4 regions of the Streptomyces sp. NBC_00286 genome follow, and region 1 is predicted to be linked to each of the others. Evidence: riboswitches for the same ligand, from Rfam matches in the RefSeq annotation. Region 1 holds a riboswitch; each other region holds the start of a gene.
What was found. Region 1 has a riboswitch for cyclic di-AMP ahead of OHT21_RS17595 (transglycosylase family protein). Riboswitches for the same ligand answer to the same signal wherever they lie in the genome.

Region 1 (7,285 bases):
GGTAGTCGAAGGGCAGCTCGTACGCCTCGCCGACCAGCGGGGCGATCGTGGCGACCTTGCGGTCCTGGTCGATGGTGGTGACCCGGCCGGTGAGAACTTCCGCCTTGGGCAGCACGCGTCGCAGCGGGACGACGACGTGCCGAGGCGAAATGCTGCCGGCGGCGGCTTCGGGGAGGAAGGGCTGGTAGGTCATGTACGACCGGGGGTCGACGACCGTGACGGTCGCCTCGCCGTAGCGCATCTTCTTCAGAATGCGCCGAGCTGCGTACAGGCCTACGTACCCACCGCCTACTACGAGGATCCTGGGACGCTCCGTGGTGCTCATGCCATCGAGTATCCACCCGTCAAAGGGGGGTAGCTCGTGCGCCCCTTCACAAGCTCCATCGCACCCTCTGCTACACTGCCCGGCCCGCATTCCCGGCCCCCGCCTCCAGAGAGGAACCATGGGGTGCTTTGGGGCGTTGTCAACACCGCGTGAGCTGCTCTTTGGGCCTGCGAGCCAGGTGAACCAGTCGTCTGGTTCGCCGTCTCCCGCCGCTCGCGAAATTGTTCTGCACCTCCGCGCCGGAACCCCGTATGGCTCCAGGGGCGCCTCGGGACGTAAAAACCTCCCTCAGCAGGGTCGATTTCCTTGTGAAGAACTTCACGAAGTTTCTCGACGAGACGTTTCCGAGGGGCTTCTGGAGCCCCCCAGGCGCGCTCATACGTTACCGGAGCCGCTCAGGGGAGGCTACTTGCGGGTAGCTTAGCGGCCCCCCTGAAGAGCTACTGAAGGGCTACTGAAGGTCCTCCGCGGCCTTCCACGCGATGCCATCAAGGATGTCGTGCTCGCTCACGACGACCTCCTCCGCTCCGATCCGTTCCATGATCGAGAGGAGTACGAGGGCGCCGGCGCCGATGACGTCCACGCGGCCCGGGTGCATCGAGGGGATCGCGGCGCGCTCGGCGTGGGTGGAGGCCAGCAGGGACTCGGTGATCTCGCGGACGCGGGCGTACGGGACCCGGGAGTGGTGGATGGCGGCCGGGTCGTATGCCGGGAGGTTCTGCGCGATCGCCGACACCGTGGTGACGGAACCCGCGAGACCGACCAGGGTGTGGGCCTCGTGCAGCGGCACGGTCTGCTCGACGAGATCCAGAGCCGCCTCGATGTCGGCGCGCATGGCGTCGATCTGAGCGGGAGTCGGAGGATCGGCGACCACCCCGTCGTGCACGAGGTGGCGTTCCGTCATGCGTACGCAGCCGATGTCGACCGAGCGTGCGCCGCGTACGTGGTCGTCGCCGACGACGAACTCGGTGGAGCCGCCGCCGATGTCCACGACCAGGTAGGGCTTGGCGAGGTCCGTCCGGCCGCTCAGTTCCTTGGTCGCGCCGGTGAAGGAGAACTCCGCCTCCTGGTCACCGGTGATGACCTCGGGTTCGACGCCCAGGATGTCCAGGACGCCCCGTACGAAGTCGTCGCGGTTCTCGGCGTCCCGGGATGCGGAGGTCGCCACGAAACGGATGCGCTCCGCCCCGTGCTCCTTGATGATCGCCGCGTACTCCTTGCAGGCGGCGAACGTCCGCTCCAGGGCCTCGCGCGCGAGGCGGCCCGTACGGTCGACGCCCTGGCCGAGGCGGACGATGGTCATCCGCCGGTCCAGGTCGATGAGTTCACCGGTTCCGGGGTCCGCGTCGGCGACCAGGAGGCGGATGGAGTTCGTACCGCAGTCGACGGCGGCGACGCGTGTCACTTCTCGCCACCTTCCTCGTCCTGAGTTTCCTCAATCCCGAAGAAGCCGCCGCCGTTGGCGCCGAGCTTCAGGAGGTCCTCCTGAGACTGGAACGGCATCACGCACGGCCCCTTCCACCACCACTCGGGCAGCATCGCGAGCGCCTCGTCGCCCAGTGGGTTCACTCCGGCGCCGGCGGCGAGGGAGTGGGCCACGAGTACGTGCAGGCACTTCACGCGGTCCGGCATGCCGCCCGCGCTGGGGAAGCCCTCCAGGACCTCGATGGCGTCGCGGCGGGCGAGGTAGTCCTCGTGGGCGGCGCGGTACGCGGCGGCCAGCTCGGGGTCCTCGGCCAGCCGTTCCGTCATCTCCTTCATGACACCGTTCGCCTCGAGGGTGCCGATCGCGGAGGCGGCGCGGGGGCATGTCAGGTAGTACGTCGTCGGGAACGGCGTACCGTCCGGCAGTCGCGGCGCCGTCTCGACCACATCGGGCTGACCGCACGGGCAACGGTGCGCGATCGCGCGCAGACCGCGCGGCGGGCGGCCGAGCTGCTGCTTGAAGGCCTCGACGTCCGCGTCGGTGGGCTCGGTTCGCGGGGTGGGAGGCGGGGGGGTATCCATAGCCGTCTTTCTCGTCACGTTCAGCATTCAGCACATTCAGCATTCACTGGTCGGCGCGGTCCGCCTTGTCGACCCCGTCCCAGACATTGGCGTACCAGGGGCGGGCGGCCGCCCCCTGCGTCGTACGCGACTTCTTCGCCGCGTTCGGATCGATCATGATGTAGCCGGTCTCGCCCGGCTTCACGTAGTGCAGGCGCTCGCGGATCCGCTGCTCGGCGTACGCGTCGTCCTGCCAGCGTGCCTTGAGGTCGCGCAGGTGCTCGACGCGCTCACGGGCCTGCTGCCGTTCCCGCTCGAGTTCGGCGATCTCGGCGCGCTGGGAGACGTACTGCCGGGTCGGATACGCGAGGGCGACGACGAGGGTGCACAGGACGAGGGCGAGCAACGCGGCCCGGCCGGTCAGCCGGGAACGGCGGGCCTGGCGCCTGGTCTGGGAGCGATAGACGCGCGCCGCCGTCTGCTCGCCGAGCAGCCGCAGCCTGGTCGCGGTGGAGAACCGGTCGCGGTTGGTCATGGATCATCACCTCGCTGCACTACGCCGGTTACCTTGCCACCTGTCTTTTCGGCCGGGGGTCCGGGGGTTGTCCCCCGGGAAGGCACAGCCCGGCCATTCATGCCTCCCCTGCACACACGCCTACGTCCCCGCACACGGTACGGGACCGCGTACGGGGACGTAGGCAAGGAGGTGCCTGCAAGCAGGTCAGCCCTTGTAGCGGGGGAACGCAGAGCGGCCCGCGTACACCGCGGCATCGTCGAGGATCTCCTCGATGCGCAGCAGCTGGTTGTACTTGGCGACACGGTCCGAGCGTGCCGGGGCGCCGGTCTTGATCTGGCCGCAGTTGGTGGCGACGGCGAGGTCGGCGATGGTGACGTCCTCGGTCTCGCCGGAGCGGTGGGACATCATGCACTTGAAGCCGTTGCGCTGGGCCATCTCGACGGCGTCCAGGGTCTCGGTCAGCGAGCCGATCTGGTTGACCTTGACCAGCAGGGCGTTGGCGGAGCCCTCCTCGATACCGCGGGCGAGGCGCTCCGGGTTGGTGACGAAGAGGTCGTCGCCGACGATCTGGACCTTGTCGCCGATCTTGTCGGTGATGACCTTCCAGCCTGCCCAGTCGTCCTCGAACAGCGGGTCCTCGATGGAGACGAGCGGGTACGAGGCGACGAGCTCCTCGTAGTACTCCGTCATCTCGGCGGCCGAGCGCTCCTTGCCCTCGAAGACGTAGACGCCGTCCTTGTAGAACTCGGAGGCGGCGACGTCGAGGGCGAGGGCGACCTGCTCGCCGGGCTGGTAGCCGGCTTCCTTGATGGCCTCGATGATGAGGTCGAGGGCGGCGCGGTTGGACTCGAGGTTCGGGGCGAAGCCGCCCTCGTCGCCGAGGCCGGTGGACAGGCCCTTGGTCTTCAGCACCTTCTTGAGGGTGTGGTAGACCTCGGCGCCCCAGCGCAGCGCCTCGGAGAAGGACTCCGCGCCGATGGGGGCGATCATGAACTCCTGGATGTCCACGTTGGAGTCGGCGTGCGAGCCGCCGTTCAGGATGTTCATCATCGGTACGGGCAGCAGGTGCGCGTTCGGCCCGCCCAGGTAACGGAACAGCGGGAGGTCGCTGGCCTCGGAGGCGGCGTGCGCGACGGCGAGCGAGACGCCGAGGATGGCGTTGGCGCCGAGCGAGCCCTTGTTGTCGGTGGCGTCCAGGTCGATCATGGCCTGGTCGATCAGCCGCTGCTCGGTGGCGTCGTAACCGACGAGCTCCGGGCCGAGCTGCTCGATGACGGCGAGGACCGCTTTCTCGACACCCTTGCCGAGGTAGCGGTTGGCGTCTCCGTCGCGGAGTTCGACGGCCTCGAAGGCGCCCGTGGAGGCGCCGGACGGAACGGCGGCACGACCCGTGCTGCCGTCGTCGAGGCCAACCTCGACCTCGACCGTGGGATTGCCTCGGGAGTCCAGGATTTCCCGGGCTACGACGACGTCGATGGACGGCACGAGCATCTCCTTCTGGGATGTGACGCGGTGACGCGGGCCGCTGGGCCCGCACAGCGCGAAGCCGCGGCGGCTCCGCGATGACGAGCCTAACCGGCTCCGGGCGATCGGCCAGCCGTCCGCCCCTCGCATGGACCGAACCGAAAGTAAATTGTTTCCGAACGGAACAAAGCGAGGGCTGGACAAGTAGAGGGACGAGTAGGGGCGAGCAGGGGACGAGTAGGGGGACAGAAAAGTCCCGCACCGGTGCGTACGGGGGAAGACGCACCGGGGCGGGACTGTCCGGGGGCTCAGCTTCGGCCGAGTTGGGGGCCTCGGCTTCGGCCGAGCTCGGGGCTCAGTTGACGCCTCGCTGGGGGCTGGGCTTCAGCTGAGCTGGGGCTCGGTGTCAGCTGAGGTGCAGCTGCTGGCCCGGGTAGATGACGTTCGCGTCCTCGACGATGTCGTCGTTCAGCTTGTGCAGCTTCTGCCAGCCGCCCTTGACGTCGTTCTCCGAAGCGATCGCGCTGAGGGTGTCACCCTTGACGACCTTGTACTCGCCGTCGCCCTTCTTGACCTTCTTGCCGGTCGGGGTGGTGACGGTCTTCTTGGCAGCCGGGCGGTCCGCGGAACGCGAGGCACGCTCCTCCTGGGCCGGCGCGCTCTGCTGCTGGGACTGCTGGGTGTTCTGCTGCGCGGCACCGGAGTCCGAACCGCCGCCGTTGTACGCGGCGTTCGACAGACCCTTGCCGCAGACCGGCCAGGCACCCTTGCCCTGGCCCGCGAGGACCTTCTCGGCGATCTCGATCTGCTGGGCCTTGCTCGCCTGGTCGGCGGTGGCGGCGTACTTCGTGCCGCCGTAACCGGACCAGGTCGAGGCGGAGAACTGCAGGCCGCCGTAGTAGCCGTTGCCGGTGTTGATGGACCAGTTACCGCCCGACTCGCACTGGGCGACGGCGTCCCACTCGGAGGCGGTGGCGGCAGAGGCCGTACCCGACACCATCAGCGGGGCGGCGATGGCGGCACCGGTGACACCGGCGAGCGTGGCTATCTGGGTGGCCTTGGACGGACGACGGTGCTTGCCCTTGCCGGAAAGCAGCATGAAGAGATCCCCTCACCGACGCCTACGAGGTGAGCTGTCGGGTTCGGGCGTGGTGAGTTGCCCGGCCGTACGGATCGCTCCGTACGACTTCACCCCAAGCCGCACCCGGTCTCGACGACCGGGCCCGGCACTTACCTTGGGTCCCCCGCTCCTGCCTACGGCGCTTTACGCGACGACTGTTCCCGTACGGACGTTGGCAGGATTCGGCGTGACGTCCGTCGGGGCCCGCTGTGGCGAGCGGTCACGACCGTAAACATGCGATCCGCCGAATTTCAAAGACGATCAGGGGCTTTGAGATCCATGTCTCACTTTCCCTAAAGCGGACATCCGGCCCGAACTGCCGCCACTTTTGGCCCGGTTCGGCACCTTGCACACCCCTCAGTCTGTGCCGAGTTCAAGGCGCTGACCGGGAAGGATGAGATCCGGGTCGGCGCCGATCGTGTGCTCGTTCGCTGCATACAACCCGGCCCATCCGCCTTGGAGGCCATGGGAGTCGGCGATCGCCGAGAGATTGTCGCCGGAGCGGACGGTGTACGAGCCGTCCTGGGCGTCCGCCGCGTCGCGCGAGGCGTCGTCGCCACGGGAGGCGTGCCGGCCGGTGGAGTCGTCCGTACGGGAGTCGTCGGCACCTTCTTCGGCACTGTCGCCACGATGACGGCCGGTGCCCTCGTCTGTGTTTGTGCTCTCACTCTCGCCACCGGAAGAGTCGGCATTTTCGCCTGAGTTGTCCGAGTCGCCCTCGTTCGTCGGGTCCTTCGGAGGGCTTGGCGAGCTGTCGGGGCTCGGCGTTTCGGCTGTGGAATCGCTGCCGGAGTCCTGTGAAGTGCCGGTGGACGATTCGGATATACCGGACGAACCCGAGTCAGCCGATGTATCGGATGAGTCCGATACACCTGACGTACCGGATGAATCGCCCTTTGCGGAGCCGTCACTTGACGTCTGCCCCGAATCGGAGCCGGAGCCCGAGTCCGCGCCCGAACCCGCCTCCGAGCCCGAGCCGGTGCCCGAATCCGCGCCCGAACTCGACCCCGAGTCCGCCTCGTTGGACGGAGTCGGGCTCGGAGCGGGCGAGTCCTGCGCCAAGCCCGTATCCACGTCGGGCGAGTCGGAGTTCTGCGTGAGGCCCGCGACGAGTCCGCAGGTCGCCCAGGGGCTCGTACCCCGGTCCGCGAGGACCTTCTCGGCGACGGCTATCTGCTGCGAGCGGCTGGCCAGATCGGCGCTCATCGCGTAGTCGAGACCGCCGTACTGTTCCCACTCCTCCTGGGTCATCTGAAGGCCGCCGTACTGCCCGTTGCCGGAGTTGGCGCTCCAGGAGCCGCCACTCTCGCACTCCGCGACCGCGTCCCAGGTCGCATCACTGGCGGCACTCGCGCCGCTCGCCGCGAGGAGAGGGATCACGAGGGCCGATCCGGTCACCCCCGCCGCCACCAAGAGAGCCGGTGCCTGACGGGGGCGACGGTGTCGACCGTTCCCGGAGAGCATGCGGTTGCCTTTCACGCGACAGTGGGTGACTTGGGTGTGACCAATGAGACTGCTGAGGTTCGCTTTCGCGAGAACCTAGTGGGACTCGATCACTTGTCACCAGTAGATGTAGCGCAGATCACGTAAAGATCACGGACTTGAGAGTACGTCACCTTTGAGCTGGGGGTTCGTCAGCTGCGAGACGGTACCGTCAGCTCGTGAACGCGCCGCATATCCGACCCGAACTCTTCACTTGGGAGTTCGCCACCGACCCGTACCCCGCCTATGCGTGGCTCCGGGAGCATTCGCCCGTACACCGCAGCACGCTTCCCAGCGGCGTCGAGGCGTGGCTCGTGACCCGGTACGCGGACGCCAAGCAGGCCCTTGCCGACCAGCGGCTTTCCAAGAATCCCGTGCATCATTCCGAGGA
Region 2 (7,285 bases), 110 kb from region 1:
ACGGCATCTCATCAAGCGAAGCGACCCGCACCGGCGCCGAAGGATTGGGCGCATGGATCATCTGCCCGTTGCCCACATAAAGCCCCACATGACTGATGCTCGAGTAGAAGAACACCAGGTCCCCAGGCCGGAGATCGCCACGCGAAACCCGCTCCCCAGCCTCGATCTGGTCATAAGTCGTCCGAGGCAGCGAAATCCCCGCAGAGCGATACGCGGCCTGCATGAGCCCCGAGCAGTCAAAGGCATCGGGCCCGGTGGCCCCCCACACATACGGGCTGCCGAGCTTCTCGTACGCGTACGAGACGGCAGCCGCAGCCCGCGAGTTGGGAGCCCCAACAGCCGAGCCCGGATCCGGCGAGTCGGAGGAGCGCGAGGCGCGAGCCGTGGCGGCGTCGTCCGTGCCGATCCGCGCACGCTGTTCGTCCGTCAGCCGGGACAGAAGCCGCCGAGCCTCGCCGAGCTTCCCGGTCACCGTCTTCTTGTGCCGGTTCTGCGCCGCCTGCTGGGACTTGAGCGAGGCCAGCTCGACATGGGCGGCCCCGCGCAACTGCTCGATCTCCCGCAGCTGGCCCCGTACGCGCGAAACGGTCGAGGCCTGCCGACTGCCGGCGCGCTCGGCGAACGCGGCCTCGTCCAAGTACTGATCGGGCTGCGAGGAGAGGAAGAGCCGCAGCGCCGGGTCGATGCCCCCATCCCGATACTGCGCGGCAGCCACTGAACCCAGTGCATCCCGCTCGGAGTTGAGCCGCTCCGTCCGGCGGGCGGCCTCGTCCTGGAGGGAGTCCACCCGGGCCTCCGCCTTGTCGGCCTTCTCCTTCGCCCCGTTGTACTTCTCGGTGGCGACCTCCGCCTCCTGGTACAACTTGTCGACCTTCGCCCGCACCTGCTCCGGCGTCAGCCGCGGCTCGGCGTAACCCGCCCCGTCGAATGAGGTTGCGCTCGCCGCGCCCGCCAGGGCGATCGTGAAGGCGGTACGGGCCGTATTGCCACTGAGCGAGCGCTGTCTTGGCTTGCGGTGCGCTGCCACCTGGACACACTTCCTTCCCGAACGGGCCGGTCACGCGTCCGGCGGCGGCCCGCACAGGGGGAGCGGACCGCCGCCGGATCTTCTCGGCGGTGATGTCCGGCTGCCGCCCCTGGTCCGGACGGCGGGTGGGGAGCCGGTCACCTGGGGAAGGACGCTAAACCTGAGCGTGCGCGCCTGGTAACGGCATGTACGGAACTGTCGGCACTGCGCCGCATGGTGACCGTATGTGACCGTAATTCCGGCCTGGAGTCGTCAAGTTGACGCGGGGTGTTGACCGATGCCGGGGTCGTAGAGGTCCGAGCGGCGCGGCGGTGCTATGTGGGGCCCGTCAGCGTCCGTCAGCGTCCGTCAGCGTCCGTCAGGGCCCGTCAGAGCCCGTACGGCGCCCCCAGGGGCCGGGGGCAGTGTGAGGCCGTATGCGAGCCCCCGGTTAGGCTCCGGCCTCATGGACGTACTCATCCATCTCTTCGTCGCCCTGCACATCATCGGCATCGCCGCACTCCTCGGCGGCTTTCTCACCCAGATGAAGGCGATGGGCGAGGGCACGGCCCGCTTCGGCCCCGCGATGCTCCACGGCGCGTTCACCATGCTCGTCACGGGCGTGATCCTCGTCGGCCTCAACCAGGCCGACGACCAGACGGTCAACAACATCAAGATCGGCGTCAAGCTGGCGCTGCTGATCGTGATCCTGGGCCTCGTGTATGTGAAGCGGGACGAGGAGAAGGTGGACAAGGGCTCGTTCGGGCTGGTCGGCGGGCTGACCACCGCGAACGTCTTCATCGCTGTGCTCTGGACCTGACGGCCCGAAGAGCCGCGAAAACGGCCTCATGGAGAGCCTCGAAAAAACGGCCTCATGAAGAGCGCCAAAACCCCAAAAACAGCTCACGCGCGCGTGCACCCCGAAATGGGGTCCACGCGCGCGTGCGTCACGCCGGACGGACCACGCTGTGGACCGGCATGTAGTAGATCGACTCCTCGCGGACGTACGCACCGGGCTTCGGGGCGTGGATCATCATGCCGTCGCCGAGGTAGAGGCCGACGTGGCTGATGTCGTCGTAGAAGAAGACGAGGTCCCCGGGCTGGGCGCTGGCGACCGAGACCTGGGTGCCGGTCTTGACCTGGTCCCACGTGGTGCGCGGGAGGGTGACGCCGGCGGCCTTCCAGGCGGCCTGGGTGAGGCCTGAGCAGTCGTAGGAGTCCGGTCCTGAGGCGCCCCAGACGTACGGCTTGCCGGTCTGGGAACGGGCGAAGGCGAGCGCCTTCTCCCCCTTGGCGGTCGAGGCGCCCGCGGAAGTGCCCGTGCCGGCCGAGGTCCCCGCGCCGGTGGAAGGCGCGGGAGCCGGCTGGGCCTGCTGCTGTTGGCGGCGCTGCTCCTCCGCGGCCTGCTGCCGCGCCAGTTCCTCCGCCTTGCGCTGGGCCTCCTCGCGCTGCTCCCGCTCGATCGCCGCGAGCCGGGCCTTCTCCTCGGCGGTCAGCTGCGAGAGCAACTGGCGCGCCTCGGCGAGCTTCCGCTGAACCGTCGCCTTGGACGACTTCAGGGTGTTCTCGGTCTGGGTGAGCCCCTGAAGGCTCTCGGAGGCCTCCTGACGCTTCTCCGCCATCTGGGACTGCTGCGTCGCGTAGTCGTCGACGGCCTGCTGCTGGCGGCTGGTCAGCCGGTCCATCAGCTGGTTCTGGTCGAAGTAGTCCTGCGGGTTGTCCGCGAGCAGCATGGCGGCGGTGTCAGGGGCGGCGGTGCCCGTGCGGTACTGCGCGGTGGCGAACGTACCGAGTTCCTCGCGCGCCTCGTTGAGCTTCTGCGTGCGGGAAGCGACGTCGTCAAGGAGGTTGTCGACCTTCTTGCGCTGCTTGCTGGTCTTCTCCTTGGCGCCGTTGTACTTCTCGGTCGCCGTCTCCGCCTGCGCGTAGAGGTCGTCGACCTTCTTCTGTACTTCGTCGAGGCTGGGCTTCGGCTCCGCGGAGGGCGAGGCGTTCGCGGTCTGCGACAGGAGGGCCACCGAGGTGAGAGCGGCGGTGGCGAGGGCAGGGGTCCGTATGCCCTTGGGACTGGACGACCGCGCTTTGCGGTGTGGCGCCACGAAGGCGACTCCTTCCGTGCTCCGCCTACCGAGTTAGCTGTCGGGTTCGGGCGTGTGCTTCGGAAGGTTTGCCCTACGGTCCTTGTCCCTAAGGGAGTTGGACCGATTCACCCCAAGGTCGGTGGGTCCCCGGCTCCGGGTGGCCACAAGGGCGTACCGGACTCGGCGGGAGCCGCACGGCCCGGCGACGTTCGCCGGTGGGGGTCGAGCGGCCCACTGCGAAAGCTAACCAACTCGTGTGGCTCCTGTGAAGGTTGATGTGCGAATTGTCCGATACGTTTTCGTGACCTTAGCCTCAGGCGTCATGATCCGTCGCCGACCGTGACGGGACGGTCCTGGAGGGTGAGGGAAATCCGGGCGGGCTCCCGGCAGCCTCGTACGAGCGGAGTTCTCAGGGTTTTCCCGGACAGCTTTTCAGGGCGGCGGCGAGCTGTCAGTGGGGGAGCCTAGACTCGGAGAGCGATGAGCAGCCTCTTTGATGACAGCTTCCTGGCGGACCTCAAACCCTCGCGGGACCACGAGGAAGAGCCCCCGCCACCGCCCGAGGACGATCACGTACCGGAGCAGGTTCCGGACGATCTGTTCGGCGGGAAGTTCGACGTGCCGCCGGACCGGGAGGCCTACTACCGCGATGGCGCCCCCCGTCCCCACGTGGACGCGGCCGCGCTCCTGGAGGGGCTGAACGACAACCAGCGCGCGGCGGTCGTGCACTCCGGCTCCCCCCTGCTCATCGTGGCCGGCGCCGGCTCCGGCAAGACCCGAGTACTCACACACCGGATTGCGTACCTGCTCGGCGAGCGCAAGGTGCATCCCGGCCAGATTCTCGCCATCACCTTCACCAACAAGGCCGCGGGCGAGATGAAGGAGCGCGTCGAGCACCTCGTCGGACCGCGGGCGAACGCGATGTGGGTGATGACCTTCCACAGCGCCTGCGTACGGATCCTGCGGCGGGAGTCGAAGAAGCTCGGCTTCACCTCCTCGTTCTCGATCTACGACGCCGCCGACAGCAAGCGCCTCATGGCCCTGGTCTGCCGCGACCTGGACCTCGACCCGAAGCGCTTCCCGCCCAAGTCGTTCAGCGCCAAGATCTCGAACCTCAAGAACGAGCTGATCGACGAGGAGGACTTCGCGGCACAGGCGAGTGACGGCTTCGAGAAGACCCTCGCCCAGGCCTACGCGATGTACCAGTCGCGGCTGCGCGAGGCGAACGCCCTCGACTTCGACGACCTGATCATGACGACGGTCAACCTCCTGCGGGCCTTCCCGGACGTCGCCGAGCACTACCGCCGCCGATTCCGCCACGTACTGGTGGACGAGTACCAGGACACCAACCACGCCCAGTACGCCCTCGTACGGGAACTCGTCGGCACCTCCGAGCACCCCGTGGACGTACCCCCGAGCGAGCACGACGTGCCGCCCGCCGAGCTGTGTGTCGTCGGTGACGCCGACCAGTCCATCTACGCCTTCAGGGGCGCGACCATCCGCAACATCCTCCAGTTCGAGGAGGACTACCCGGACGCGACGACGATCCTGCTGGAGCAGAACTACCGCTCCACACAGACGATCCTGACCGCGGCGAACGCGGTCATCGAGCGCAATGAGAGCCGCCGCCCCAAGAACCTGTGGACCAACGCGGGCGCGGGCGCGCGCATCACCGGCTACGTCGCCGACACGGAGCACGACGAGGCGCAGTTCGTCGCCGACGAGATCGACCGGCTGACGGACGCAGGGGAGGCGAAGGCGGGCGATGTCGCCGTCTTCTACCGTACGAACGCCCAGTCCCGTGTCTTCGAAGAGGTCTTCATCCGCGTCGGCCTGCCCTACAAGGTCGTCGGCGGCGTGCGCTTCTATGAGCGCAAGGAAGTCCGGGACGTCCTCGCGTACTTGAGGGTTCTCGCCAACCCGGAGGACTCCGTACCGATGAGGCGGATTCTCAACGTCCCCAAGCGGGGCATCGGCGACCGCGCCGAGGCGATGATCGACGCACTCGCCTCCCGGGAGAAGATCAGCTTCTCCCAGGCGCTGCGCCGCGTCGACGAGGCGTACGGCATGGCGGCCCGCTCCACGAACGCCGTCAAGCGGTTCAACACGCTGATGGAGGACCTGCGGACCATCGTCGAATCGGGCGCGGGCCCGGCCACGGTCCTGGAGGCCGTGCTCGAACGCACCGGCTATCTGGCCGAGTTGCAGGCCTCCACGGACCCGCAGGACGAGACCCGTATCGAGAACCTTCAGGAACTCGCCGCCGTGGCCCTGGAGTTCGAGCAGGAGGCCGGTGAGGGCGAGGCGTCGGGTGGGCTCTCCGACTTCCTGGAGAGGGTCGCGCTCGTCGCCGACTCCGACCAGATCCCGGACGAGGAAGAGGACGGTTCCGGCGTCATCACGCTCATGACCCTCCACACCGCCAAGGGCCTTGAGTTCCCCGTGGTGTTCCTGACCGGCATGGAGGACGGCGTCTTCCCGCACATGCGTGCCCTCGGCCAGACCAAGGAGCTGGAGGAGGAGCGGCGGCTGGCGTACGTCGGCATCACGCGCGCGCGGGAGCGGCTGTATCTGACGCGGTCCTCGATGCGGAGCGCATGGGGGCAGCCCTCGTACAACCCACCGTCCCGCTTCCTGGAGGAGATCCCGGACACCCATCTGGAGTGGAAGCGGAAGGGGTCCATGGGAGCGGTGGCCTCCGGCCCCGCGGCCGGTGTGGCGGCTTCCCTGTCCTCTTCGCGCTCGGCGGCCTCGGGCGCCTCCGGCTTCGCCACGCGGCGCGGCGGTGCCACGGAGAAGCCGGTGGTGTCGCTGGCGGTGGGGGACCGGGTCACCCACGACCAGTTCGGGCTCGGCACGGTGGTCGGCGTGAAGGGCACGGGGTCGAACGCGGAGGCGACGATCGACTTCGGGGACACCAAGCCGAAGCGGCTGCTGCTGCGCTACGCGCCGGTGGAGAAGTTGTAGCCGGGACTTGGTGGCCGGGCAGCGGGGCGGTTACGTCGGGTTGAGGCCGTGGCTGCGGAGCCACGCCAGGGGGTCGATCGCGTCGCCGCCGCCCGGGCGTACCTCGAAGTGGAGGTGCGGGCCCGTCGAGTTGCCGGAATTTCCGGAGTACGCGATCGGGTCGCCGGCCTTCACCTCGGTCCCGGAAGCGACCTTGTAGGTGGAGAGGTGGCAGTACCACGTCTCCGTACCGTCCTTCGCGGTCACGATCGCCATGTTCCCGTACGCGCTGTTCCACTCCGTACGGACGACGCCGTCGGTCGCGGCCATCACCGTCGTGCCGTACGAGACGGGGAAGTCGATGCCTGTGTGCACGGACATCCAGTTGATGCCGGCCTGGCCGTAGTAGGCGCTGAGCCCCTTCTGCTCGACCGGCACCGCGAACTTCGGACGCAGCCGCTCCTTGCGCGCCGCCTCCGCCGCCGCCCGCTTCTTCTCGGCCTCTTGCTGGGCCTTGAGGTCGATCCGCTCCTGCGTACGGCTCGCCCGGTCGGCGAAGTCGTCCGCGTCTGCGGTCAGGCTCTCGAGCTGGGTGTCCAGCTTGTTGTTGGCGGTCGCGGGCTGCACAGCCGTCGTGCCGGTCGCGGCCGTCGTCTGGTTGCTCTCGTTCCCGCCCCCACTGCCCACGGACGCCGCCGCGATCCCGGCCACGCCCATCACACACGCGGACGGCACGGCGACCGTCAGCAGGGCGGAACGCTTGGGTGGAGTACGGCGGCGGGAGCGGGATGCGGCACGGGCGGCGGTGCGGGAGCCCGGGCGGGGGGCCGGGAGGACGGCGGTGGCGTCCGGGGCGGGCGCTTCGGGGCCGTCGAGGAGAGGGAGTTCGTCGTGGCTGCCGGTGTTGATACCGGTGCCGGTGTCCGAGTCCAGGCGGTCGTCGGAGGGGGCGAACTCGTCCCCTATGGGGGCCTGTTGGTCGTAGGTGACCTGCTCGAAGATCACTGTGGCCTGCTGGTCGTACGACTCGTGCGGCGCGCGTTGGTCGTACGACTCGTGCTGCGCGCCCCCGTCGGAGTTCCAGGCCGTGGCGTCGTACGCACCTGAGTCGAAGGTCTGCGTGTTCCACTGCTGGGCCTGGTCGAGCGGTTCGGCCTGCAGCCAGGCGTTCGCGTCCCACTGACCGCTGATGTCGGGGCCTGTGGACTGCGCCGGGATCCCGATGAGCGGCTGCTGACCGGAGGTGTCCGTC
Region 3 (7,285 bases), 1.6 Mb from region 1:
GAACCGGGGCCCTGGCGGAACCTGACGTTCGCGTTCGCCTGGGGGGCCTGCGCGGCGGCGCTGATAGCGATCGTGGCGAACAGTTTCGCCACGCGTTGGATAGCCACCGCCACCGCGGACCCCTCCAGCGCCGACACGATCGGCGCGACCGTCATAGCACCCGTCGTGGAGGAGACCGCGAAGGCCGCCGCCGTCTTACTCGTGTTCCTGTTCCGCAGACGGGACTTCACCGGGATCGTCGACGGCGTGGTGATCGCCGGAGTCACCGCGACCGGCTTCGCGTTCACCGAGAACATCCTCTACCTCGGCACCGCCTTCGGCACCGACCAGCTGAGCAGCGGTGACGGCGGCATCGCCTCCGTCACCGCCGCCACCTTCTTCGTACGCGTGATCATGTCGCCCTTCGCGCATCCGCTGTTCACCGTGCTCACCGGCATCGGCTTCGGCATCGCGGCGCTCTCCGCGGACCGCCAGCACATACGACGCGTACTGCTGCCCTTCACGGGCCTGCTGCTGGCGATGGGCATGCATGCTCTCTGGAACGGCTCGTCGACCTTCGGCACGTACGGCTTCTTCGCGGTGTACGCGGCGTTCATGGTGCCCGCGTTCGGCCTGCTGACCTGGCTGGCCATCTGGACCCGGCAGCGCGAACTCGGCACGATCCGCACCGAACTGCCCGCGTACGCGATGGCGGGCTGGCTGACGGTTCCCGAGCCGTTCGTGCTCGGCTCGATGAAGGCGCGGAAGCTGGCCCGCGAGTGGGCCACGCATCACGGAGGGCGGCCTGCGGGGCGGGCGGTCGCGGAGTACGAGGCGTACGCGACCTCTCTCGCGTTCCTCCGCCACCGGGGGCGCCGCGGCCGCGCGGGCACCGATTTCGTCGTACGGGAACGGGAGTTGCTCCACGAGCTCTGGGCCCGCCGCGAGCTGGCCCGCCCCGCACTGGCGTACGCGGCCCGGGCCACGGCTCCTCCTCCGGCGCCGCCGCCGTGGCCGACGTACGGGAACACCTACGGGAACTCGTACGGCCAAGGGTCGCCCTACCCGGCGTACAACCCCTACCGGAACTAGCCCGGAGCTAGCCCGGAACCAGGCGAAACCAAGCGAAAACCAAGACGCCACCCGCTTCTCGTCCGAAAGCGGATGGCGTCAAAGACCTTGCGGGACTTACGGGTTGAGCCCCTTGCTCCGCAGCCAGGCCATCGGGTCGATCCCGTCGCCGCCCGCCGTCTTGACCTCCATGTGGAGGTGCGCCCCGGTGACATTGCCGGTCGCGCCGACGCGGCCGATGACCTCGCCCGTGCTGACCTTCTGGCCGACGCTGACGCTGATCGAGGACTGGTGGGCGTACCAGACCTCCGTGCCGTCGTCGAGCTTGAGCTTCGTGAGGTAGCCGTACGAACCGTTCCAGCCGGCCTCGGTGATGGTGCCGCTGTGGACGGCCTTGAGCGGCGTACCCGAGGGAGCGGCGAAGTCCAGGCCGGTGTGGGTGCCGGAGGACCACAGCGCGCCGGACTGCCCGAAGGTCGAGGTGATGGTGTACGAGGACGTCGGCAGCGCGAAGCTCTTGGCGAGCTCGGCGAGGCGCTCCGCCTCAGCCTTCTGCCGGGCCTCCTCCGCCGCCTTCTCCTTGGCGGCTTCGGCCTTGGCCTTGGCCTCTTGGCGCTCCTTGGCGGCCTGCTCGGCGGCCTTCTTCGCGGCTGCGGTCGCCGCGGCCTGCCTGGCCTCCTGGTCGACCTGGTCCTGCTGGCGCTCGGCCTGGAGGATGATGCGGGCGCGAAGGGCCTCGCCGGCGTCGGAGTTGCCCTGCTCGGCGTCCGCGGCGCTCAGACCGGCGTGGGTGAGCGGAGTCGTGGAACCGGGCTCTTCGTCGGTGTCGCCCGAGATCAGCGGAAGGTCGGGCAGAGTGATCGAGACCGGCGGCTTGCCGGTGTTCGCGCTGGCCATGCCGCCCGCGCTGACGGCGGCGATGACGCCGACGCCCAGAACCGTGGAGCTGCGTGCGAGGCCTCCGCCGCGCTGCTTGCCGACGCGGTGCCTGCCGCGTACGGGCTTGAGGGAATCCTCAGAGGGGTTCCACTCCTCCCAGGTCTCCTCGTCCTGGCGTTTGCCGTAGCCGAATGTGTCAGGTTCCTCATTCGGCGCGAACGAAGTCTGGGGGGCAGGCCGGTTGGACGCCACGTAGGCGCACTCCTTTCCTTCCTTCCGCCTACCGGGTTAGCTGACGGGTTCGGAGCAGGAAGGTCTCCTACGTGCGTTGCTCACGGTGTCTCCACCGGGAACGACGCCCGATTCACCCCAAGTTGGTGGTTCCCCGGTTCCTTTGCAGGATTCGGCGCGTGCGCACGGAGCCGACTCTTGTGTCGGCTGGGACGACCGCGCTGCGTTATCGAACGTTAATAGAGGCAGGCCCTGGATTCCAAGCTGTTCTGGAGATTCGTTGGCAGTCTTGGCCTGGACTTTCAGGTCATCAGTGGGATGAATCGGGCGAGTTGATCGTGACTCAGCTCCAATTCACTGCTGTGACTGCTGTTGACAATGTTTCAGTTGTTATGCGGAGTGGGTTCGTCCGACTACGGAAGGTGATACGAGGCCGCCTCCGGCATCACGCGTCCGCCTCACGCGTCGGCCTCACGGTCTCCGGACCGCCAGCAGCGCCATGTCGTCCGTCGCGCCGCCGACTCCCGTGTGCCGTACGACTTCCTCCACGAGCGTGGCGAGCAGCGCCCGGGGTCCGTGGAAGGTCCGGCCCGCGAGTCTGTCCGCCGGGTCGAAGAAGACGCCGTGCCGGTCCCGGGCCTCGGTCACCCCGTCCGTGTAGAAGAGCAGGGTGGCTCCGCCGGGGAACGGGACCTCCTGCGCCCGGTCGGGCCACGGGCCCAACTCGCCCATCCCGAGCGGCAGTGCGGGGTCCTCGTCCTTCAGCGTGTCCAGCGAGCCGTCGCCGTAGAGCAGGAGCGGTCCCGGGTGGCCGCGGTGGACGAGGCGTACGACGGCGTCGGCGTGCGGGATCTCGGCCAGTACGGCGGTGGTGAAGCCCTCGAACGCCTCGAGGCCGCCGCGCCGGGCGGCCTCGCGCACCAACGCCCGCTCCAGCCGCTGCGCCACCGCCTCCAGGGTCGCCTCCTGCTCGGCGGCCTCCCGGAAGGCCCCGATGAGCACGGCCACGGCCGCCACCGCGCCCATGCCCTTCCCGCGTACGTCGCCGACGATGAGCCGTACGCCGTGCGGGGTGTCCTGCACGGCGTACAGATCGCCCCCGATGAACGCGTCCGCCTGAGCCGCCTCGTACCGCGCCGCGATGTCGAGCCCGCCGATCCGTTCGGCCGGTTCGGGCAGTACGGCGCGCTGGGCCGCCTCCGCGATCTCGCGGGCAGAGGCGAGACGTTGGTCACTGCGGCGTACGAGGCGGTTGATGGCGAGCGCCAGCACGGCGACGGCGGCCGCGGTGGCCACCTCGGTGGCGGCGCCCGCGTCGAAGTCGCCCCTGATGTGCAGCAGGGAGAGGGCGGCGACGGACACGACTCCGGTGCGCAGCGTGTTGGCGAAGGTGGAGAGGGGCGCGGCGATGAGCGGAGCGACCGTGAAGAAGGGCACCGCGGTGAAGGGAGGAGGGGTGAGGAGGTCGTAGCAGACCCCCGCGATGATCAGCAGCACCGGGAGGGCCTGGACGAGGGTGCGGAGGTACGCGACGCTCCGTCCGCCAGTCTCCACTTCTCCGGGCCCCGCCACTGGTCTCCTGCCCTTCACCGCGTCACCGCGCTCCGTCCAGGGTTCCCGGCGGGTGGTCGGGGGGCGACCTGTGCGGGCCGAGTGGGTGAGCGTAGCCATCGGGACAGGACCGGCGGGAACCCCGGAAAGCACTCAGGGCCGGAACCCGTAGGTTCCGGCCCTGAGTGTTCAGTAGCGGGGACAGGATTTGAACCTGCGACCTCTGGGTTATGAGCCCAGCGAGCTACCGAGCTGCTCCACCCCGCGTCGGTAGGACCAGTGTACGCCATCCGCGGGACGCTCTGCACACGGGTTTTCGCCGCCTGCCCTCAACCGATCCCTCCCGGTCACTGGCCGAGCAGATGGCGGTTGGGCTCGGCGGCCCGTTCCGCGTATTCCGGGAGTACGACGACCTCGGCGCCCTCGGCGGCCAGCAGTCCGCTGCCGTCGGCGGACCGGACGAACGTGTCCGGCTCGCGCCAGGCGGTGACCACGCGGCGTACTCCCGCGTCGAGGATCAGCCGGGCGCAGGGGGCGGGCCGGGAGGCGCGGCGGGCGCAGGGTTCCAGGCTGCTGTAGACGGTGGCGGTGGGCAGGCGCGGGTCGGCCGGGTCGAGCTTCGCGAGCGCGGCCTCCTCGGCGTGCGAGACCTCGTCGGACTCGCGGGAGTACCCGCGGGCCAGTTCCGTACCGTCCGCCGCGACGACGACCGCGCCGACGCTGAACGCGGTCCGTGAGGGCGGGCACTGGGCGGCGAGCTCGCAGGCGACCTCCAGCCAGTGCCGGTCGGCGGCGGAGGCCAGCCCGCCCGCGCCGGGCGCCGTGGGCACGTAGCGCATGAGCACCACATCGCCCACCGGCCGGGTTTCCACGAGCCGCATGCGGTTGCGGACCCCGCCCGGGTAGCCGCCGGGTCCGAACATCCGGGGCGCGTCCGGCTGCCCGACGAGGAGGGGCGCGAGCGCGAGCTGCAGCTCGTCCGCGAGGCCCTCCTGGAGCAGCTGCGTATGCACGCGCCCGCCGCCTTCGACCATGAGCCGCCGTACGCCTCGTACGTCGTGAAGATGCTCGAGTACGGCCGGCCAGTCGAGCTCCGGGCCTACGGGGACGACGTCGACGCCGAGGCCGCGGAGGGCCGCGTTGGCTTTCGTGGCGCCCTGGTCCGTCGTGTACACGACCTTCTCGCCGCCCGTGGACCAGAAGTTGAGGGCCGGGTCCAGGTCTCCGCGGCCGCTGACGGTGACCTTCAGCGGGTACTCCGGGCGGCCGTCCGCGACCCTGGCCGCGCGCCGTTCGGCGGAGTTGACCAGGAGGCGGGGGTTGTCGGCGCGCAGGGTGCCCGCGCCGACCAGGATCGCGTCGGAGTGGGCCCGCACCTCGTCGACCCGGTCGAAGTCGGCCGGGCCGGAGAGCCGCAGCCGTTCGGGGCCGGTGTCGTCCAGGTAGCCGTCGAGGGAGACGGCCGCGGACAACAGGACGTAGGGGTGGGGCATGGGGCGTACTCTCCGCTCGCACTGGACCGATGGTGGTTCAATTTTTAAACAGTACCTACAATGGTGGCATGACGACCCGCTGGCTCACCCCCGAGGAGCAACGCGCCTGGCGCGCGTACATCGCCGCCTCCTACCTCCTGGAGGACGCGCTCGACCGGCAGCTCCAACAGGAGGCCGGTATGCCGCACCTGTACTACACGATCCTGTCCGCCCTCTCCGAGACTCCGCAGCGCACTCTGCGGATGACGGATCTCGCCCAGGCGTTGAAGATCACCCGCAGCCGGCTGACGTACGCCGTGACCCGCCTGGAGAAGGACGGTCTCGTACGCCGCGAAGACTGCCAGATGGACAAGCGCGGGAGCCTCGCGGTCCTGACCGACGAGGGGATGGCGGTGCTGGAGCGGGCGGCGCCGGGGCATGTCGAGATGGTGCGCACGGCGTTGTTCGAGCACCTCACCGAGGAGCAGGTGGGGCAGTTGGAGGAGATCTTCACGGGGGTTGCGGCGGCGCTTCAGGGGGACGGGGGGAAGGCCGCGTCGGACGACCTGCCGTGGCGGCGGCGGTCGTCGAGTCAGCAGTGTTCGTAAGCGATGGCGGTGTCGGCGTCAGGTGGTCGTGAGGATGACGAGTTGCTGGGTCGCCCGGGTCATCGCGACGTAGTGATCGACGGCTCCTTCGATGCCTTCGCCGAAATTCTCCGGGTCGATCAGGACCACCAAGTCGAACTCGAGTCCCTTCGAGAGCTCCGGGGTCAGGGAGCGGACACGGGATGACGTCGTACGGAATCGGGGCGTCGCCGGAGATGCCGTACGGGATCCGGATGTCGTACGGGATGTGGGGGCGGCGATGACGCAGGCGGTCCCGTCCGCGTGTGTGGCGAGCCAGTCGTCGAGGATCGAGTCCAGAGCCGAAACGGTTCCGTGGACGACGGGGACGCCGCCGCTGCGGATGGAGATCGGGACGTTGGCGTCGGGGAGGGCGGCGCGGATGACCGGCTCGGCCTCCGCCATGATCTCTTCCGGTGTGCGGTAGTTGATGCTCAGGGACGCCTGGTTGATGCGGTCGAAGCCGATGCGCGCCAGCCGTTCCTGCCATGACTCCGTGAAGCCGTGCCGGGCCTGGGCGCGGTCGCCGACGATCGTGAAGCTGCGGGACGGGCAGCGGAGGAGCAGCATCTGCCATTCGGCGTCGGTCAGTTCCTGGGCCTCGTCGACGACGATGTGGGCGAACGGGCCGGCGAGCAAGTCCGGGTCGGGGGTGGGCAGTTCGGACTCGTCGACCAGGCTGACCTTCGCGTCCTCGCCGCTCAGCATCCTCACCAGGCCGATGCCCTCGTCGCCGTCGGCGCCGGAATTGGCCACGGCCCCGATCAGGTTGTCGACGACCTGCTCCATGCGCTCGCGCTGGGCGGCGAGGATGGCCTGGTGCCGGCGCTTGCGCCGGGCCGTCTTCGGGTCGCCGAGCCGCTGCCGGGCCGCGTCCAGGAGGGGCAGGTCGGACACCGTCCAGGCCTGGGGAGCCTCCTTGCGCTGCAGCTTCTTGACCTCGTCAGGGGTCAGCCAGGGGGCGCATTTGCGGAGGTAGGCGGGGACCGACCAAAGGTCTCCGACGAGGTCGGCCGCTTCGAGCAGTGGCCAGGCGTGGCTGAAGGCCGCAAGCAGTTCCCGGTTCTGGTTCAGCGACTTCCGGAGCAGGGCGGGCGGGGCCTCCTCGGCGTCGTGCTTGTCCGCGAGGATCGTGAGCAGTTCGTCCCAGACCTGGGCGCGCCCATCGTTGTGCGGAGTGCCGGGTTCCGCTGCTTCGAACGCTTCGGTCCAGTCGTCGGCGCTGAGCCAGACATCGGACCAGTGGGTCGTGACGGTCATGCCCTTGGCGGGCGGCTCCTCGTAGAACCGTACGGCCGTCTCGATCGCCTTCACCAGGTCCGCGGACGACTTCAGCCGGGCCACGTCCGGGTCGGCCTCGACCGCCGCCGCGGCTCCCTCGTCGACGAGGTCCCGCAGGGTGCAGGTCTGTACGCCCTCCTCTCCCAGGCTGGGGAGGACATCGGCGACGTAATCCAGGTACGGCCGGTGCGGGCC
Region 4 (7,285 bases), 2.0 Mb from region 1:
CTGAGTGGGAACACCACCAGATGACCTGCACCAGCTTCTTGGTCGCGGTCCTGGAGGGAGACGTACAGTCGGAGATCCTCTGGGAACTCCCTGCCGCAGAGCACGAATTCCGTCCAAGCGGCGACTTCGTGTGACACCCTCCGGGCCTTGCTGTTGGCGAACCGGCGGCCTGCCTCAGAACCTTATAGATCACCCGTATATGTACGAAATGCTGTCACGCATTGTTCCGTAATTCCCGTAGCATCCAAAGGGGGCCGAATTGGCTCGCTATGTGGAGGCCTACTCCGCTCTGAGTAAGATCCCGGCTGAATTTCTAGCAGGATTTTGCCTGGCCTGCGCGGAACCGGGAGAGCGCCGCTGCCGTCTACGGGCCCAGGAATAGAGAGGGTGCGGCATGACGGGCAGCAGTTCTGTGATCAGCCCGGAGGACCGCCGGGCCGGTACCTCCGTCGTGGCCGAGGGCCTGCGGATCAGCAGCCGTGACCGGCGCCCGGTGTTCGGCTCCGCCGTTCTGGCCGGCGTGGTGGCGCTGCTTGTCGGAGGGGGGATCGTGGTAGGCGCGTTCGCCGCGTCGTGGGGTCTCTTCCTGCAAGCCAGAAGAGACGCCGAGTTCAGCATCGCGTCCGAGGACTCCTACGTCGCGTACGCCGACCAGAAGGACAGCCTCGTCAACGTCGCGTTATGCGTGTTCCCGCTGCTGTTCCTCGTCGCGATGGTCTTGATCGCCTGGCTGCTCACCGCCCAGGCCGTCACCGTCGCCAACGCGCGGGAACGCGCGGCGGCGGGCACGGGCACGGGCGCTGCCGCGGCCCCTGGTGCGCTCACCCTCCGCGCCCTGTGGCGCCGCTGCCGTCCGCACTTCGGGGCCGCGTTCCGCGTGCAGTTGCTGACCCTGGTGTGCGTCCTCGTCCCGGCACTGGCGGGCCTGCTCGTCCTGGTTCTCCTCGAGTTGGAGATGGTGCCCGGGGTCGTGTGGCCCACGTACCACGATCCCGCGACCGTGCAGTTCATCCTGGTGGGCCGGATCCTGCCCGTCGTGCTCTGGGCGCTCGGAGGCGTCCTCCTGGCCCGTTTCTCCCTGGCCACCGCGGTACGGGTGGCGGACAACTCCTCGGCGACGGCGGCGATGCGCCGTTCCTGGACGCTGACCGGTACGGCACGTCTGTACACCACCGGGATCTTCCTGCTGGGCACTCTCGCGGTCGCCGTCGCCTTCAACGTGCTGAAGTGGCTCGGGACGTACGTGGCGCACTGGGCGGGGCTGCTCATGCTGGCCACCACCGAGGACAACGTGTGGGTCACGGGCGTCCTCGTCATCATCACCCCGGTTGCGGTGGCGCTCGTGCTGCTGCCCTTGGCGCTGGCGCCGATGGGCGTCCTGCTCGCGTGCCTGCGCGAGCGGCTCGACGGCGGCACGGCAGAGGTTCGGGTGCCGTCCGGTGCCCCGGTCGGGTAGTGCCCGCGCTAGGGGTGCGGGAGCCGAGCCAGCCGCTCGGGTGGGCCGACGGGTGAGTGGCCCAGCGAAAGCTGAACCTGACCTGTCCCTCAGGCTGGGCCGACGGTCGGGGTGTCTGGGGCAGGGCGTTCTCCGAGATGCACCGTCAGTCCTCCGGCCTCGCCGACGCCTTGGCGCAAAGGTACGGACGCGCGAGCAGCAAGCCCGTACCCGTTATAGCGATGCCGAAGTAGACCGGCGCCAAGTGGACGAAGTCCGTGTAATGGATCGCGCCGTGCACCACCACCGCCGGCAGGAATCCGGCCGCCGCCGCTGCCGTCAGGGTCCAGAACACCCACGCCTCGCCCCGCCGCCACCCCCACGCGCTGAGCAAGACGATGGCCACCGCGGCGGACATCAGGGCGCCGCCCAGCCCCGCCCGGTCGTGCGCGACGAACGGCACAAGCCGGGAGTTCAGGGTTTCGAGCGCCTCCGCGCTGGTGCCCAGGAAGGTCAGGTCGGTCGGTACGAAGACGCCGGTCAGGCCGACTACCGAGATCACCGCTCCGCCGGCGAACAGGCCCGCTCCCGTGACGATCAGCAGGAGTTGGCCGGTCAGGGCCCGTCGGCGTTCCGGTTCCGGGCCCTCGGGGGCCAGGTGCCAGCGCGGTGTGTGCGGGGGTCGGCGGACCGCTGCCACGAACATCGGGAACAGTACGAGGGCGGTGGCCGTGTGCAGGGGTTCTACGAAGCCGGTGGCCAGGAAGTAGAACAAGGTGGGGAAGCCGATCGCTCCCGAGAGCAGGTACACCTCGCGGGCCCAGGGCCAGCCGCGTCTGATGCCGCCCACGGCGAGGCCGGTGTAGAGGGCGCCGATCGATGCCATCGTGCCGGCCATGGTGATCCGGTCGTGCTGGAGGAAGTGGACGAGGTGGGGATTGGCGGCGTGCAGTTGATGCACCGTCATGCCGAGGTAGTCGCGGTCGTACCAGAGCAGTACGGGCCCGAGTGTGATCGCCGCGGCGCCGAGTCCGGCACCCGTCATACCGAGCCCGACGAGCAGCGCCCACCACCAGGCGGGCCAGCGGCGGGGATCGCGGCCGACGTCTCGTAGCCCGACGTCCCGTAGCCGCGGCGCGGGCACGGTGGGCGTGGCCGCCTCGGTGACCCGTGCGAACCAGCCGGGTCCGGCCTCGACCAGCACCCCGGGCCGGGCGAGCACGACGGCGCCCGGCTCCTCGAGCATGGCGGCCGCGGCGGTGACCGACGGGTCGGACACGTGGACCACGTGCGGGTCGTCGCCGCTGGTGAACCCGTCGCCGTACGGGTCGGACACATGGATCGCGTGCGGGTCGTCGCCGCTGGGAAACCCGTCGACGTACGGCTTGAGGGCGGCCTCGGTCTCCGGGTCGCTCGCACGGACGATCAGCGGGATCGAGCGGCCGACAGCGGCCTTCCGTACGGTCTCCACATCGGCCGCCGAGACGGGTGCCACCTCGACGACGCCGGCCCCGAGCGGGGGCATGGCGCGTACCGTTTGGCGGGCGAGCGAGGGCGGGACGGTTATGCCGAGGCGGACGGTCACGGGTACGCCGGCGATCTCGCCGGCGAGGCGTTCGGGCGGATGGCGGTGGCCGAATCCCCGGGCGATCAGCCGTGCGCCGGCGGGACGGGAGCCGATCGAGGCCAGCAGCCGCAGTGCGGTTCGCTGCGAACGGCGACGGCCGAGGACGGCGGCGGCCGCGCCGCGCAGCGGGTGATACGTCCAGTCCGGCATCAGTCGCTCTTGCTCTTGCGCTCGCTCTTGCGCTCGCTCTGCGTCGCGGTCGCCGGGTCGGCGGGCGCGGTCCAGCCGAGCACCGGCGTCATCGAACGCAGCGTCGCTTGCGTCGGGGTCAGCCGGGCGGCCGTGTCGCGCAGCAGCACCGCGGGCGGCCACGACAACTGGCCGATTGCGCCGAGCCGGGCGGAGCGGCGCGTGATGGCCTGGGTTCGCGGACGGCGCAGCAGGTCGTACGAGCGGAGTGCGGCGGTCACGTCCGGGGTGCCGTCGAGGCAGTGGGCGAGGGTGACCGCGTCCTCCAGCGCCTGGCACGCGCCCTGGCCCAGATTGGGGGTCATGGCGTGGGCCGCGTCGCCCAGCAGCGCGACCCGGCCGCGTACGAAGGTGGGCAGCGGCGGCAGGTCGTACAGGTCGTGCCGGAGCACCGCCTCCGCGGGGACGGCGGCCAACAGGGCGGGGACGGGATCCGGCCAGGACCCGAACCGGCGCAGCAGTTCGGCGTGCTCGGACGAGGACGAGGACGAGGACGAGCCGGAGGCCGCGGCCTCCGGCAGCGACGCGGTCGCGAAGCAGTACATCCGCCCGCCCGGCAGCGCCGTGTAGCCGAACCTCTCCCCACGGCCCCAGATCGCCGCGCCCTCGGAGGGTGGCTCGGCGAGGGGCTCGGTAACCATGCGCCAGGCCGGGTAACCGGCGTACCGGGGGCCGGCCGCGTCAGGCCACAAGGCGCGGCGGACCGCACTGCGCAGCCCGTCGGCGCCGACCACGACGTCGGGCCGGGACTCACCCTCGCGGTGATGGACGACCAGGCCGTGACCGTGACCGTGACCGTGGCCGTCGTCGCGGACTGCGGACACCTCGCTGCCCGACCGCAGGCTGTCGGCGGGCAGTGCCTCGGTGAGCACCCGCAACAGGTCCGCGCGGTGCAGGACCACCAGGGGCTGGCCGAAGCGGCGCGTCAGCTCCGCGTTGTCCGTACGGGACAGCCAGCGGCCCCGGCGATCCCGTACGCCGCCTGCGGCCTCGACGGCGCCGAGTACCCGGACGGCGTCGGCCAGGCCGAGCACCTCAAGCGCGTGCAGCGCGTTCGGCCACAGGGAGATGCCGGCGCCGATCTCGGTGAACTCCGGGGCACGCTCCAGGACTTCGACGCGCCAGCCCCGGCGGTGCAGGGCAATGGCCGCCGCGAGGCCGCCGATCCCGCCGCCGACGATGGTCGCGGCGCGCTGCGGCATGGGTCCTCGCTCTGGTTGTTCGGGGCCCGCCCCCGGTCAGGTGTCCGTCGATCCGGTGCCTGAGCGGTGTGCGACGCGGCGCAGGTCCGGCTGGGAAGCGCCTCATAGCAGCATGGCGACAGTCGCCTGTCAACGTGCCGAGGGGCGGACCGGCAAGGGGTTCTTCACGCCCAGCCCCGGCGGGCCCTCAGGAAGGCGCAATGCCCGAGTTGCCTACATTGCCGCTTTGTTCAGGCTTAGTGGCGCTTGATCGCGTGAAATGAGTCACGTTCGGGTGGATTGGGCGTTGAGGGGGTGCCTCGACAACTTCTGCTTTGCAGAACGTAAGTTGAGAGTCGCGTTCCGGAATAATCGGGCGATTTACCCTTCCTTTTGGCGAGTTCATAAGGGGCGCACCGGGATTTCGAGGCTTGTTTCGGGTGTGTGCTCTCGCATACGTTCTCGTCTCGATCCGGACGGAACGCCTAATCCTGCCGCCGCTCCGGAACCCCATTCATCCACGCGCTATGGCAGGAGCGGGGGACCCAGGTAAGTCGCCGATCCGGGCAACCGGAGCGGCTTGGGGTGAAGTCGCGCTCACTGCGCGGCCGGGCAGCTCCCGCCCGAACCCGACAGCTCACCTCGCAGGCGCCGGAGAGGAATTCGTCATGCCCGCACGAGGTAAGCACCGCCGTACGAGAGTCAGCCGCATCGCCCGCGCCTTCGTCCCCGTAGGAACGGGTGGAGTCGCGCTCGCCCTCCCGTTCGTGGCGGTGAGCGGTGCCCACGCCGCCCAGCCGGCGGGGCAGGTCACGCAGGTTGCTGAGGCCGCGGTTCCGCAGGTCGAGCTCGTCACGCACAAGGTGGCCAAGGGCGACACCTTGACCAAGATCGCCAAGAAGCATGGCACGAGCGGTGGTTGGCAGGGGCTGTACAAGGCCAACCGTGCGGTCATCGGAAACAACCCGTCGCTGATCAAGCCCGGTCTCACGCTGACCGTCGGTACGAAGAAGGCGGCCGCGAGCCCGGCCGCCGCCAAGTCCACGGCGCCCGCCGCTGCCACGCAAGCCGCCGCGAAGACGTACTCGAACGACCTCGACGGTTGGATCAAGGCAGCGCTCGACATCATGGCCCAGAACGGGATTCCGGGCTCGTACGACGGCATCCACCGCAACGTCATGCGCGAGTCGTCCGGCAATCCGCAGGCCATCAACAACTGGGACTCCAACGCCGCGGCCGGCACCCCGTCCAAGGGCCTCCTGCAGACCATCGACCCGACCTTCAGGGCCTACCACGTGCCCGGCACGTCGACAGACCCCTTCGACCCGGTCGCCAACATCGTGGCCGCCTGCAACTACGCCGCCGACCGATACGGCTCGATCGACAACGTCAACGGCCCTTACTGATCGGGTGTCTGGACCTGTGGGGCGGCCTAGGCACCGGATCAGCTGAGCACCCCATGGGTCGGCCGATCGGCGACAGGGTGAATGCCCGGCCCTGTGATGGGCCGGGCATTCACCGTCGATCGTCAGCCTTTCATGTCCCCGAACAGATCTTCGGCAGTGGCGGCCGTGACGGAGCGCTTGAGCCAGGCTCGGAGGGTTTCCACTTCGGTGCAGTCCGTGATGCGCGCGCGTACGTCGTCTGGGACCTCGATGCCGCGCTCGCTCAGGATCAGCAGGATGTCCTCGGCATGGCCCTCGACGCGGCCTTCCGCGCGCAGGCGCTGGGAGGTCTCCGAGCGGAAGAAGGAGAGGTCGACGGACATCAATTGCCTCCAGGTGTTGGCGGCCGGGGCGGTCCCGAGGCCGAGTTCGGTGAATTCGGCGAAGATCCTCGCGGTCTCTTCGTCGACGGTCTTCAGAGCGGCGGCCAGGGCTTTCAGTATGGCAGCGGCGTTGACGTCCTTGCCATGCGTGATGGCGGAGAGTGTCGCCAGGGGGATGTCGCGGGCCGCAGTGGACGGGTCGGTGATGGCGGGGACGTTGTGCGGGCCCAGAACGAGGGGACGCAGTGTGAGAGTGCGCCACTGGCTGGGCCCGATCGTGATGGGTTCGGCGGCCCAGGCGGCGGTGGCCTTGTCCTGGCAGGTGACAAGCAAGACGGGCGGGATGCGGTACTTCGCGTAGAGGTGGGCGATGTGGTAAGCCCAGCTTGCGTGCTTCTTCGGGTCTCTCTTGCCCTGGGCTTCGACGACCAGGAGATGGCTTTCGCCGGAGGCGGTGTCGAGCCTGAGGAGCGTGTCCACGCGCCGTTCCAGTGGCTTGATCTCCGTGAGATCAGTGGGCATGAGGGACACCGCGACCGGGTCCGGAAACGGGAGATCCAGGGTCCGGAAGGTCCGCGCGAAGGCGCCGGGGTCCTCCTGGAAGAGGCGGTGCATCGCCTCGTGGGATGAGCTGACCATGTGACGGACGGTAGTGACGGCACGTCAAGCCGGACGGGAATATGCCGTTGGCTCACTCGTAAGGATGATCAGCGGCAAGCGTCCGGCCCCGGGCAGCCAGGTACCCGGGGCCGGGGCCGGGGCCGGAGCCCTCAACCAAGCTTCGCGTTCTGGGCCTTGGCCACGACGGAGGCGACCTTGGTGTCGCTGGGCCTGGAGTCCGCGATGGCCCAGCCGTTCACCGCGTAGTAGACGGCGATCACGTCGTCGCGGCGTACGGCTGCCGAGTGGACCGTGTGGGTGACGCCCCTGAACGTCAACGTGGCCTTGAAGGCCAGGGACTCGTCGCCCGCCGGGTCCGCCTTCTCGGCCGTAACCGAGTCGAACGCGCTCGTGTTGTTTTTCGCCTTGGCCGTGAAGCCGGTGCCGCAGGAGTCCACCGCCTTGGTGAGGCCGGCCATGGCGGA

Region 2: it holds a riboswitch for cyclic di-AMP, as region 1 does, so the genes downstream of both, OHT21_RS17130 (C40 family peptidase) here and OHT21_RS17595 (transglycosylase family protein) in region 1, are expected to answer to the same signal.
Region 3: it holds a riboswitch for cyclic di-AMP, as region 1 does, so the genes downstream of both, OHT21_RS25060 (M23 family metallopeptidase) here and OHT21_RS17595 (transglycosylase family protein) in region 1, are expected to answer to the same signal.
Region 4: it holds a riboswitch for cyclic di-AMP, as region 1 does, so the genes downstream of both, OHT21_RS27375 (transglycosylase SLT domain-containing protein) here and OHT21_RS17595 (transglycosylase family protein) in region 1, are expected to answer to the same signal.

The regions. Positions count from the first base shown of each region.
Region 1 covers NZ_CP108054.1:3,891,514-3,898,798, forward strand. The annotation lists gene OHT21_RS17570 (NAD(P)/FAD-dependent oxidoreductase) at 1-325, opposite strand, end outside; gene OHT21_RS17575 (Ppx/GppA phosphatase family protein) at 777-1,730, opposite strand; gene OHT21_RS17580 (DUF501 domain-containing protein) at 1,727-2,332, opposite strand; gene OHT21_RS17585 (FtsB family cell division protein) at 2,376-2,846, opposite strand; gene eno (phosphopyruvate hydratase) at 3,033-4,319, opposite strand; gene OHT21_RS17595 (transglycosylase family protein) at 4,699-5,391, opposite strand; cyclic di-AMP (ydaO/yuaA leader) riboswitch at 5,396-5,564, opposite strand; gene OHT21_RS17600 (transglycosylase family protein) at 5,770-6,810, opposite strand; gene OHT21_RS17605 (cytochrome P450 family protein) at 7,074-7,285, shown strand, end outside.
Region 2 covers NZ_CP108054.1:3,782,459-3,789,743, reverse strand. The annotation lists gene OHT21_RS17140 (C40 family peptidase) at 1-1,027, opposite strand, end outside; gene OHT21_RS17135 (hypothetical protein) at 1,473-1,826, shown strand; gene OHT21_RS17130 (C40 family peptidase) at 1,954-3,105, opposite strand; cyclic di-AMP (ydaO/yuaA leader) riboswitch at 3,113-3,283, opposite strand; gene pcrA (DNA helicase PcrA) at 3,568-6,054, shown strand; gene OHT21_RS17120 (M23 family metallopeptidase) at 6,085-7,285, opposite strand, start outside.
Region 3 covers NZ_CP108054.1:5,442,523-5,449,807, reverse strand. The annotation lists gene OHT21_RS25065 (PrsW family intramembrane metalloprotease) at 1-1,071, shown strand, start outside; gene OHT21_RS25060 (M23 family metallopeptidase) at 1,168-2,181, opposite strand; cyclic di-AMP (ydaO/yuaA leader) riboswitch at 2,192-2,348, opposite strand; gene OHT21_RS25055 (PP2C family protein-serine/threonine phosphatase) at 2,632-3,831, opposite strand; tRNA gene OHT21_RS25050 (tRNA-Met) at 3,905-3,978, opposite strand; gene OHT21_RS25045 (dihydrofolate reductase family protein) at 4,059-5,204, opposite strand; gene OHT21_RS25040 (MarR family winged helix-turn-helix transcriptional regulator) at 5,273-5,791, shown strand; gene helR (RNA polymerase recycling motor ATPase HelR) at 5,810-7,285, opposite strand, start outside.
Region 4 covers NZ_CP108054.1:5,929,765-5,937,049, forward strand. The annotation lists gene OHT21_RS27355 (hypothetical protein) at 1-4, shown strand, start outside; gene OHT21_RS27360 (hypothetical protein) at 395-1,456, shown strand; gene OHT21_RS27365 (hypothetical protein) at 1,602-3,212, opposite strand; gene OHT21_RS27370 (FAD-dependent monooxygenase) at 3,212-4,453, opposite strand; cyclic di-AMP (ydaO/yuaA leader) riboswitch at 4,946-5,096, shown strand; gene OHT21_RS27375 (transglycosylase SLT domain-containing protein) at 5,101-5,838, shown strand; gene OHT21_RS27380 (hypothetical protein) at 5,961-6,839, opposite strand; gene OHT21_RS27385 (hypothetical protein) at 6,971-7,285, opposite strand, start outside.